3 regions of the Loigolactobacillus backii genome follow, and region 1 is predicted to be linked to each of the others. Evidence: predicted binding sites of a transcription regulator. Region 1 holds the regulator's gene; each other region holds the start of a gene.
What was found. Region 1 encodes LexA, which represses DNA repair genes until DNA is damaged. Its sites were predicted from a motif close to CNAACANNTGTTNG; they were not measured.
Positions count from the first base shown of each region.

Region 2: AYR53_RS09945 (YdbC family protein) is a predicted target of LexA. The motif match lies at 1,781-1,794, and genes of this name have one in related genera.
Region 3: uvrC (excinuclease ABC subunit UvrC) is a predicted target of LexA. The motif match lies at 1,551-1,564, and genes of this name have one in related genera.

Region 1 covers NZ_CP014873.1:1,854,881-1,858,161, forward strand. The annotation lists gene AYR53_RS08385 (Ntn hydrolase family protein) at 1-461, shown strand, start outside; gene AYR53_RS08390 (hypothetical protein) at 759-947, shown strand; gene lexA (transcriptional repressor LexA) at 1,071-1,691, opposite strand; gene AYR53_RS08400 (DUF896 domain-containing protein) at 1,829-2,068, shown strand; gene AYR53_RS08405 (YneF family protein) at 2,156-2,380, shown strand; gene AYR53_RS08410 (lysophospholipid acyltransferase family protein) at 2,551-3,177, opposite strand.
Region 2 covers NZ_CP014873.1:2,190,075-2,193,355, forward strand. The annotation lists gene coaBC (bifunctional phosphopantothenoylcysteine decarboxylase/phosphopantothenate--cysteine ligase CoaBC) at 1-48, opposite strand, end outside; gene rpoZ (DNA-directed RNA polymerase subunit omega) at 481-735, opposite strand; gene gmk (guanylate kinase) at 732-1,355, opposite strand; gene AYR53_RS09945 (YdbC family protein) at 1,425-1,652, opposite strand; gene AYR53_RS09950 (hypothetical protein) at 1,807-2,127, shown strand; gene recN (DNA repair protein RecN) at 2,265-3,281, opposite strand, start outside.
Region 3 covers NZ_CP014873.1:2,229,152-2,232,432, reverse strand. The annotation lists gene AYR53_RS10155 (ABC transporter substrate-binding protein/permease) at 1-640, shown strand, start outside; gene AYR53_RS10150 (amino acid ABC transporter ATP-binding protein) at 642-1,373, shown strand; gene uvrC (excinuclease ABC subunit UvrC) at 1,601-3,281, shown strand, end outside.

The DNA of each region.
Region 1 (3,281 bases):
TTGCCACCGCAGGGAAATTTAGTTTGCAGCTTAATCATCACTGGGCGCGATTGAATGAACTAATTGTTTTGTTTGAACATCAATTGGCAGTTAAGGTGACTTTTGATGAAGTAGTGCAGGCTTTTCGAGAACTTATACATCAGTATAAATTAGATCAAAATGATTTTATTTTAGCGGGTTTAGGTGATGCTCGGCTCCGGTTGATCCACCTAATTAATGGTCGTTTAGAAACCCTGGCCTTAGGTACTGATCAATTGCCTAAGTCTTATTTTTTTGGCCAATCAGAATTAGTTATGGCCTTAACTGCTGCGACTAAACAGCAACTGATTGATTTGGAATCAAGCGGTTTAACCGTTAAGCTACAAACTTTATTGAGTGATACGGTTAAGCAGGCTCAGAGTGACGCTCAGGTTGCAACTGTTGGTGGCCCAATTCAGTTATTAGAAATAAAAAAATCTTAGTAGCGTAGATTGTTAACGAATTTACTGGAGTAGGACAAAAGTCGATTTTGGCGCACGTTTTAGAGTAACGTGGGGAAACAAGTAAGAACCCAGACTCCCGTAAATAAAAGAATTCTACTCAGAGTTTAATTTAGTTAAGGCCATTAGTGTTCGGAATGGATTTCAAATAAGTTGCTAAGTATAAATTTCTAGCAGGGTCAGCCATCAGAATTGTTAGATAGTTTACTTTTTGTGAATTTTTTGTTAAACTATTTCTTTGTTTGGATTGCACCGAGATTGAATTAGGGGGAATAAGTTGTGAATCACTGGATTTTTGTGGTTTATTTTGCTGATTATACGGCTGACGAATCAAGCTTTGAAATATTGCGTGCTTTTACAACAGAAAAGCGGGCTAAGGAGTTTGTCACGATGCTAACGGCTGCACCATTTGAGCGGCACTCCCTGGACTCCGGTGCTTACCACTATAAAAAGGTTACTCTAATATAAAATAGATTTACGAAGTTGGACTCGTACCATTTTTAATCAGGTGAACAACAGGTTAAAGGTGATTTGGGTAAATAAAAAAGATTGGCGCCAAACTAAAAAGTTCGTTGTCAATCTTAAAATGATTTAAATATGACTTCTGTACAGGCCTACAACTTTGCCTAAAATAGTAACATTTTGTAAAATGATTGGGGCAAAAGTGTCATTTTCTGGCTGAAGACGAATGTGGTCGGATTCTTTGAAGAATCGTTTACAAGTTGCTTCATTTTCTGCCGTCATTGCGATAACAATCTCGCCGTTATCCGCGTTCGCCTGTTTGCGAACAATGACGTTATCGCCGTCAAGAATTCCGGCATCGATCATGCTTTCACCACGAATGGTCAACATGAATAAATCGCGGTCATCATCATCCATATCAGGCGGAATTGGGAAAAAGTCAGTTGCTTCTTCAACGGCTAAGATTGGTTCACCAGCAGTTACAGTTCCTAAAACAGGGATCTTCGCTGGTGTAATACCTAATGCCGCTAAACCATCAGGTGTGAGCTCAATTGCCCGCGGTTTTGTTGGATCCTTTTGTAAGTAGCCTTTTTTTTCTAAACGAGCTAGGTGGCCGTGCACTGTAGATGTTGAAGAAAGAGAGACGGCTGCTCCAATTTCGCGAACGGTGGGCGGATAGCCTTTTTCATTAACTCGTTCGTGAATGAAACGGAGCACCTCTAATTGCTTTGTTTCATGGGCTTTTATCATGATTGACACCTCAATCTATTTAATATGTTTAGTTTAGCATAGAAAAATGGGCTTTTCAAACAAATGTTCGCGTTTAAATGGTTGATTATCCGCATTTTTTTGTTAAAATAGTCTACAAAATAAGGGAGTCGATTAAAATGGCAATTACTAAACGACTAAAACGAATTAACGAGCTGGCCGCAAAGGCGAAGAAATCAGAATTAACGGCAGATGAAAAGCAAGAGCAACAGCAATTACGTAAGGAATACATTGCTAGTTTTAGAGAAAATTTACGTCAACAAATTGAAACAACGCAGCTCTTTGACAAAAAGGGCAAAGAAATCACACCAGATAAGGTTCAACGAATCCAACGTGAAAAAGGTTGGCGAAAAGACTAAAAAGCCAAAAGCAGTCTTTTCTTTTAGCTGTGAGTTGTGTAGAATTATGTGTGAGTTTAATTATGAAGGGAGAAACACGACGTGGGAATGTTAATTTTGGTCTTTGTTATTGGGGCGGCACTCGGTGTTATTGGTGGTTTCTTTGGAGCCCGTCAGTATATGAAACGTTATTTAGCTGACAATCCACCAATTTCAGAAGATATGATGCGCCAAATGATGATGCAGATGGGTCAAAAACCATCAGAGAAAAAACTAAATCAAATGATGTCTTCAATGAAAGCTCAATCAAAAAAGGCAGCTAAGTCAAAATAACCGTTAATTTATTTAGGGAGTCGCCTTAAATTGTTTTTAGTACTCAATGATAAATTGAATTAAAAGAGTCTGGGAAAGCCAATTTAGGCTACCTTTGAGTAATAAGTTTGATCGGCCTTGTAATCATTGAATTACAGTTAATATTAATCAAAAAAAGAACTGACGATAAGTCAGTCCTTTTTTTGTGTTGGGTTATATTTGAAATCAGGGTTGATTTCTTGATCTAATTGGTTAAAAGCGGCTTGCATTTGGTCATCGATTTTTGCTATACCCGCCTTATCCGTTTTAGCTTTGCTACCCACGTAGATCGGTTCACCGAAGCGAACCGTGATCCGTTTCCGGCTAAATAACTGTTTGAACGAAAGGGGGCCTTGATAAACGGTTGGAACGAGGGGCACACCACTCATTTTAGCAATGATTAGTGCACCACCCTTGAGCTCTTTAGAGTGCCGCGTACCTGAAGGAAACATAATTAAAGATAATTTTCCCTGACGTAAGATCTTAACGGGGCGCTTAATTGCTGACGGACCTGGATGTGCCCGGTTAACTGGAAAAGCATTTGCGTGAACCAAAATGAAACGAATAATTGGATTTTTAAATAGTTCTTCTTTAGCCATAAATGAAAATTTCATTGGACTAGCGGCCAAGGCAAAATAAATGGGATCAAACCAGGTACGGTGGGGCCCAACTAAGATATAAGCACCTTTAGGTAATTGTTCTTTATTTTCGTAATGTGCATTGCCGTTAATTAAGAAAACTAGAATACGCACTACTACGCGTGCAAATGAGTAAAACATAACAGCATTCCCTTCCGGAATTAATTCAGACATCATTATACCAGATTTTCTTTGGTTGTGAATGTCACTTTTGTTTGTTTCACTTAAATAATTGCCGTATAATT
Region 2 (3,281 bases), 340 kb from region 1:
TGCAATTCCACCGGTAACGTATAACGCAATATGTTTTCCTGCTAACAATTGTAGTTCCTCCACTTCTTCATCGATCAACTTAGACTACGTTTAGGTTAGTTTTTCCTTGTTTAGTGCAAGCGTGTTTGAAAAAAACGTTTGCTAGTATCTTCTGAACTAATTTAGTGTAAACCCGTGAAAAAAACTGCCTACAGTTACCTGGTTTCAACTTGGCGAGTTTTGCCATAGTTGAATGGACAACAAATGGCACAGTAAGCTGGTTAGCGTTTTGAGCCGCGACTCGGACCTTATTTTTTCTTAGTCCGATCGACAACGTCAGCGAAGCTAGTAATAAGTCTCAATTGCGAAATAGAATCTGAACGCTTTTTCAAAGACTCCCAAATTCCACTGCCTATAATTGTAGCAGAAAACAACTAAAATAGCTTTGCGCCTGCCACAAAAAAAGGACAGGAATTTTCCTGACCTTCAAGTTGATATTAATTATTTATCGTGCTTATTTTCTTCGTCAATTGCTTCTGCTTCCCGTTCAGTCATTTGTGAAGCCGGATCAATGATAACGTCACCTTCGGCAATTTCTTCTAAGGCTTGGCCCACCGTTTGTGGTGACCGATATTCCGGTAGCATCTTTAAAGCACCAGCTTCAATTTCATGGGCACGCTTAGCCGCTAAAACTGCCAACGAATAACGTGAATCAACTTTTTCCAATAATTTATCAATTGAGGGATATAAAATCATTTTTCAACCGCTCCAATCATTTTTTCATATTGCGTCATAACTCGTTTTACACGCAAATGTTCACTTTCAATAATATTCTCAATTCGTTTAACCGCAAGGAAAACTCGGTCGTTAACTACGGCATAATCGTATTGCTGCATCATTTTAATCTCTTCCACAGCCTTAACCATCCGTTTATTAATTGTTTGGCTATCTTCAGAGCCACGTCCCTTAATTCGTTCTTTGAGAGAAGATAAATCAGGTGGTGTTAGGAAAATAAAAACACCGTCTGGACATTTTTCACGAACCTGCATTGCACCGTTGACTTCAATTTCTAAAAAAACATCCTTACCAGAGTCCAACGTTTGATTAACGTACTTCAACGGTGTCCCGTAATAATGATCGACGTATTGAGCATACTCGAGCATGCCGTCAGTCGCAATCTCGTGTTTAAACTCCTGCTCACTACGAAAATAATAGTCCACGCCATCAACTTCTCCAGGTCGTGGCTTTCGGGTTGTCATCGACACTGAGTAGACAAAATCTCGTTTCTTATTATCACGAAACATTGCCTTACGAACAGTTCCTTTACCAACGCCCGATGGCCCAGACAGCACAATTAACATTCCACGCGTTGCCATTAGCTTACTTCTCCTTCTTCCTTAAACGTATTAAATTTCATTTTGCACTTTTTTTCAACTTTTTTCAAGTTATTCATTAACCATACCAACAAGGATTTCACGTAAAGATGCCACTTCGTCGTTAGTTAAAGTAATGCCCTTGCCCATTTTTGCGTGGTCAGGTGCCCAATCGCGCAAATCAAACTTGGGTGGCCGACCATTCCAACTAATTAAATTAAGTTCTTTCGTCCAACCACTTTTATTGCTACTTAGGGTGCCAATCGTTTCTTCAATTTCAAAATTAATTTGGTTAGCCAATTTACGGTGCCTCCCAGAATTTTATTGAGATAAGTTTAACATGCTTCAAAGCCTGGCGTCACTATAAAACACAATTAAATTATAAAGAGCAGTTGCTTTTTTGAACATTTGTTCGTATAATGATGATACAAACAAACGTTCGGAGGCAATTAAAATGGAAATAAAACAAGTTAGATTAAGGGCTTTAGGTTCGCGGATTCAAACTTCCTACAATAAGTTGCTAACCCCTGAGGATCAATTAAACTTAGCCGCAAAACCGCAAATGCCTCTCTTTCAAATCAACTACTACTTAAAACAAGTCCTCACGCGCAAACAACTAGTCACCGTCCAGTTTAATGATTTTGATCACGGTGGTCAGGCGGCCATGACGGGTTACTTTAATCAGCGCGGTCACATTACATTTTTTACTAGCCTCGATCAAAAATTAATTCATTTAGTTACTGCTAATGCCATTCGCTATATCGAACTCGCTTAAATTACGATTGCAGCAGAGATTGTTACAATAATTGAAGTACAAGCTTAGCCTAAGTTTACAGCTAACCTGTAGTTCAATTATTGTTAGCAACCTCTTTTTTTGATTTAATTTGAAGTGATCGCAATCTAATCACAATTTTACTCAGTTGTGCGCTGAATAACCTTACTTTTCTCAGTCTCCGCTAATTCTAAAAGCTCCTTTGCGTGCTCAAGAGTTAACTTAGTAACGGTTGTCCCCGCTAGCATCCTGGCTAATTCATCAACCCGCGAATTTAGGGTTAGTGCCGCAACGGTTGTTTTCGTTCGTTTACCCACGATTTGTTTTTGAATAAAGAAATGATGATCACTCATAGCCGCCACTTGTGGTAAGTGTGTAATGCAAAGCACCTGTGAAAAACGGGCAATGCCACTAATCTTATCCGCAATTGCTTGGGCCACACGACCGCTAACCCCTGTATCAACTTCATCAAAAACGATACTGGTAATTCCCTGACTACGAGTAAAGATTGTTTTCAGCGCCAACATCATCCGGGACAATTCACCACCAGAAGCAATTTTTGCAAGTGGCCGAGCAGTTTCTCCTGGATTAGTTTGAATGTAGAATTCAACATCATCCAAACCTGTCGCGTAGAAATGCGTGCCTGATTGTGGTTTAAAAACAACGGAGAAAACTGTTTTTTCCATATAAAGCTCCCGTAATTGCTGGTGAATGGCCTGAGCTAACTGTTTTGCACCTTTTTTTCGAATTTTAGTAAGTTGCTCACCAATCGTTAGCAATTTATCTTTAGCAGCCGCCACATCCGCTTCTAATTGACCCTCATCATTTTCGGTGGCTTCCATTTGTTGCAACTCTTGTTTAATTTTATGGTAGTAATGCAATATTTGCGTCGTACTGTCACCATATTTATGTTTTAGCTGTTCAATCACCTCTAGCCGCTTTTCAATTTCATCAAGGCGACCTTCATCCCAATCCAATAAATCGGTCTGTTTTAAAATATCTGATGAAACGTCCTGCAGCGTATAGTAGGCCGTTTGCACACTTTCCGCTAAAGACTTGTAGTTATCATCAAAGTCAGCAATTTGCTGTAAGTCGGTCATGGCGGCGCCAATGTGATCCAGCGTTTCTGCCTCATCGCTACTAATTGCATCGTAACT
Region 3 (3,281 bases), 370 kb from region 1:
TAACACAACTATGTGGCATTATGCTGGTTACTTTGCTAAAGGGGTTGGCTACACATTACTCATCACCGTAATTAGTGTCTTCTTTGGTATTTTACTGGGAATAATTTTTGCTTTAATGCGTTTAAGTAAAAATAAGTTGTTACATGGTTTAGGCGTTGCCTACATTGAATTTGTTCGGGGCACACCATTAATGATTCAGGTTATGTTTGTTTACTTTGGGATTGGCCTGTTTATTAATATTCCGGCTTTGACTTCTGGTATTATTGCCGTATCGCTGAATTCGGCGGCCTACGTTGCCGAAATTATTCGGGGCGGGATTAATTCGGTTGCTAAGGGGCAAACCGAAGCTGCGCGTAGTTTAGGGCTTAGTAATACCCAGACCTTCCGGAGTGTCGTCTTCCCCCAGGCATTGAAGAATATTTGGCCGGCATTAGGTAATGAGTTTGTTTCGCTAATTAAGGAAAGTTCGATTGTTTCCATTATTGGGGTTACCGATTTAATTTATCAATTAAAAGCCGTTCAAACTGCGACCTATAAGGGTGTTGCACCGATTATTGTTGCGATGATCTTATACTTCATTATGACCTTTAGTTTGTCGAAAGTACTGAACCATTACGAGAGGAGCATGCGTCATGACTGATATGATAAAAATTGAGGACTTGAGCAAGAAATTTGGTGATACCGAGGTTTTAAAGGGTCTTAACGGTAGCGTCAGTAAGGGTCAAGTAATTTGTGTCATTGGACCATCTGGTGGCGGTAAAAGTACCTTTCTACGGTGCCTAAACTTATTGGAAAAACCAACTAGTGGTAAAGTTACTTTTGAAAGTAATGAATTAACTGCTTTAAATGAAACCCAATTAAATGAATTACGGGAAAAAATGGGAATGGTTTTTCAAAGCTTTAATCTATTTGCCAACATGACGGTTATTGAAAACGTTAAGTTGGCGCCAGTTAAGGTTAAAAATATGAGTGATGATGAGGCAAATAAGTTGGCGTTAAGCCTTCTGGATCAAGTTGGCTTACAGGAAAAGGCGGATGCTTACCCGGCAAGCCTATCCGGTGGTCAACAGCAGCGGGTAGCAATTGCGCGTGCCTTGGCAATGAATCCTGATGTAATGCTTTTCGATGAACCAACTTCCGCGCTTGATCCAGAAATGGTTGGCGAAGTTCTGAAGGTTATGCAGGATTTAGCCAACGATGGGATGACGATGGTTGTAGTGACGCACGAAATGGGCTTTGCTAAAAATGTTGCTGATCAAGTTTGGTTCATGGACGGTGGTGTTTTTGCCGAAAAAGGAACACCGGAACAAATTTTTGAGCATCCTAAGAATGACCGAACTAAAGATTTTTTGGCAAAAATATTAGAGGCTTAAAGCAGCAAGTAACTGGAACAGAAGTTGTTTTTGGCGCATGTTCTAACGTAACGATCAGAAATAGTAAGCGGTCAGGACAAAAGTCCTGGCCGCTTACTATTTTGATTAAATTCAAATTAAGGACGTTTTTTAGGCCAGTAACTTGCAAAATACGTTATTCGCGCTAAACTATTATAGCGAACATCTGTGCGAAATTAATTGCGGAATAAATAGAAAGGATGTTTTGGATGGCTTCAGAATATCTTGAACATAAGTTGGCATTATTGCCGCCGTTACCAGGTTGCTACTTAATGAAAGATGAAGACGGCCATATTATTTACGTTGGTAAGGCCAAAAATTTAAAAAATCGTGTTCGTTCTTATTTTAAAAGCAGCCACGAGGGCAAAACGGCACGTTTAGTTGAAACAATTCGTGATTTTGAAACGATTATTACCTCAACGGATAAAGAAGCCTTTTTACTTGAAATCACCTTAATTCAAAAACACCAACCGTACTTTAATATTAAGTTAAAAAGAGGGACGGGTTATCCGTATATTAAGATTACCAATGAGCGTGACCCTCATATGTTGATTACTGGCGAAATAAAGAAGGATGGCGGTTATTATTTTGGGCCGTACCCTAATGTTTATGCTGCCGACGAAACGTTACATTTTTTGCAAAAAGTCTATCCATTGCGGCGGTGTTCTGGCCGCCAAAAACGCCCTTGCTTGTACTACCACATGGGTCAGTGTCTTGGCGCCTGTTTCCGGGAGGTCCCTGTAGAAGAATATCAAGCGCAAATTAAGCGAATTAAAAGCTTTTTAAACGGTAATGTTGCAACGGTAAAACGTGAACTACAACAGCAAATGACGGCCGCTGCCACCGAGCTAAAGTTTGAACGAGCGGCGGAATTAAGGGATCAATTAAAATATATTGAGGCAACAGTGGAAAAGCAGAAAATTATTTCCAATGATAATACACCTCGGGATATTTTTGGTTATTACATGGATAAGGGTTGGTTGTCAGTTCAGGTCTTCTTCATTCGCCAGGCGCGCCTAATGAAACGAGAGAAGCGGCTATTTCCTTGTGTTAATACCCCTGAGGAAGAATTAGAAAGTTTTATATTACAGTTTTACAATCGAAAAAATAAAGTACTACCACGAGAAATATTGGTTCCTAAGGGCATTAATCAAAAGGTATTAGCCGACATCCTAAAAGTTCCGGTACGAACACCGCAGCGTGGTCAGAAGCGTGATTTAATGGATATGGCCAACAATAATAGTCGTCTAGTTTTAGAAGAAAAGTTTCGTTTAATGGAATTGGACAATTCACATTCAGTTGGTGCTGTTCAGGAGTTAGTGGATGTCTTACACATTGAATCGGCTCACAGGATTGAGGCCTTTGATCATTCGCATATTCAGGGGACGGATCCAGTTTCAGCAATGGTTTGTTACATTGATGGTAAGCCGGCCAAAAAAGAGTACCGTAAATACAAGTTGAAAAATGGTGATGGCGGGAACGAGGCCGAGAATACCCAAGAAGTAATCCGCCGACGTTATAGTCGCTTATTAAAAGAGGGTCGTGATTTACCAGACCTTATTCTAATGGATGGTGGTGAAATTGAATTACACGCCGCAAAGGAAGTTTTAGAGGATGAACTTGATATCGATATTCCAATTGCTGGGATGGTAAAAAACCAACACCATAAAACGGCCTCGTTGATGTTTGGTCCGCAGGATAAAAAACTTGATCTTGATCCTAAAAGTGAAGGCTTTTATCTGTTACAACGGATTCAAGATGAAGTCCACCGTTTTGCAATTACCTTTCACCGGCAATTACGAGGTAAGCATTCCCTAAGTTCGCAGTTAGATGTTATTCAAGGTGTTGGGCCAAAAACGCGAACTAAACTGCTCAAAGAATTTGGCTCAT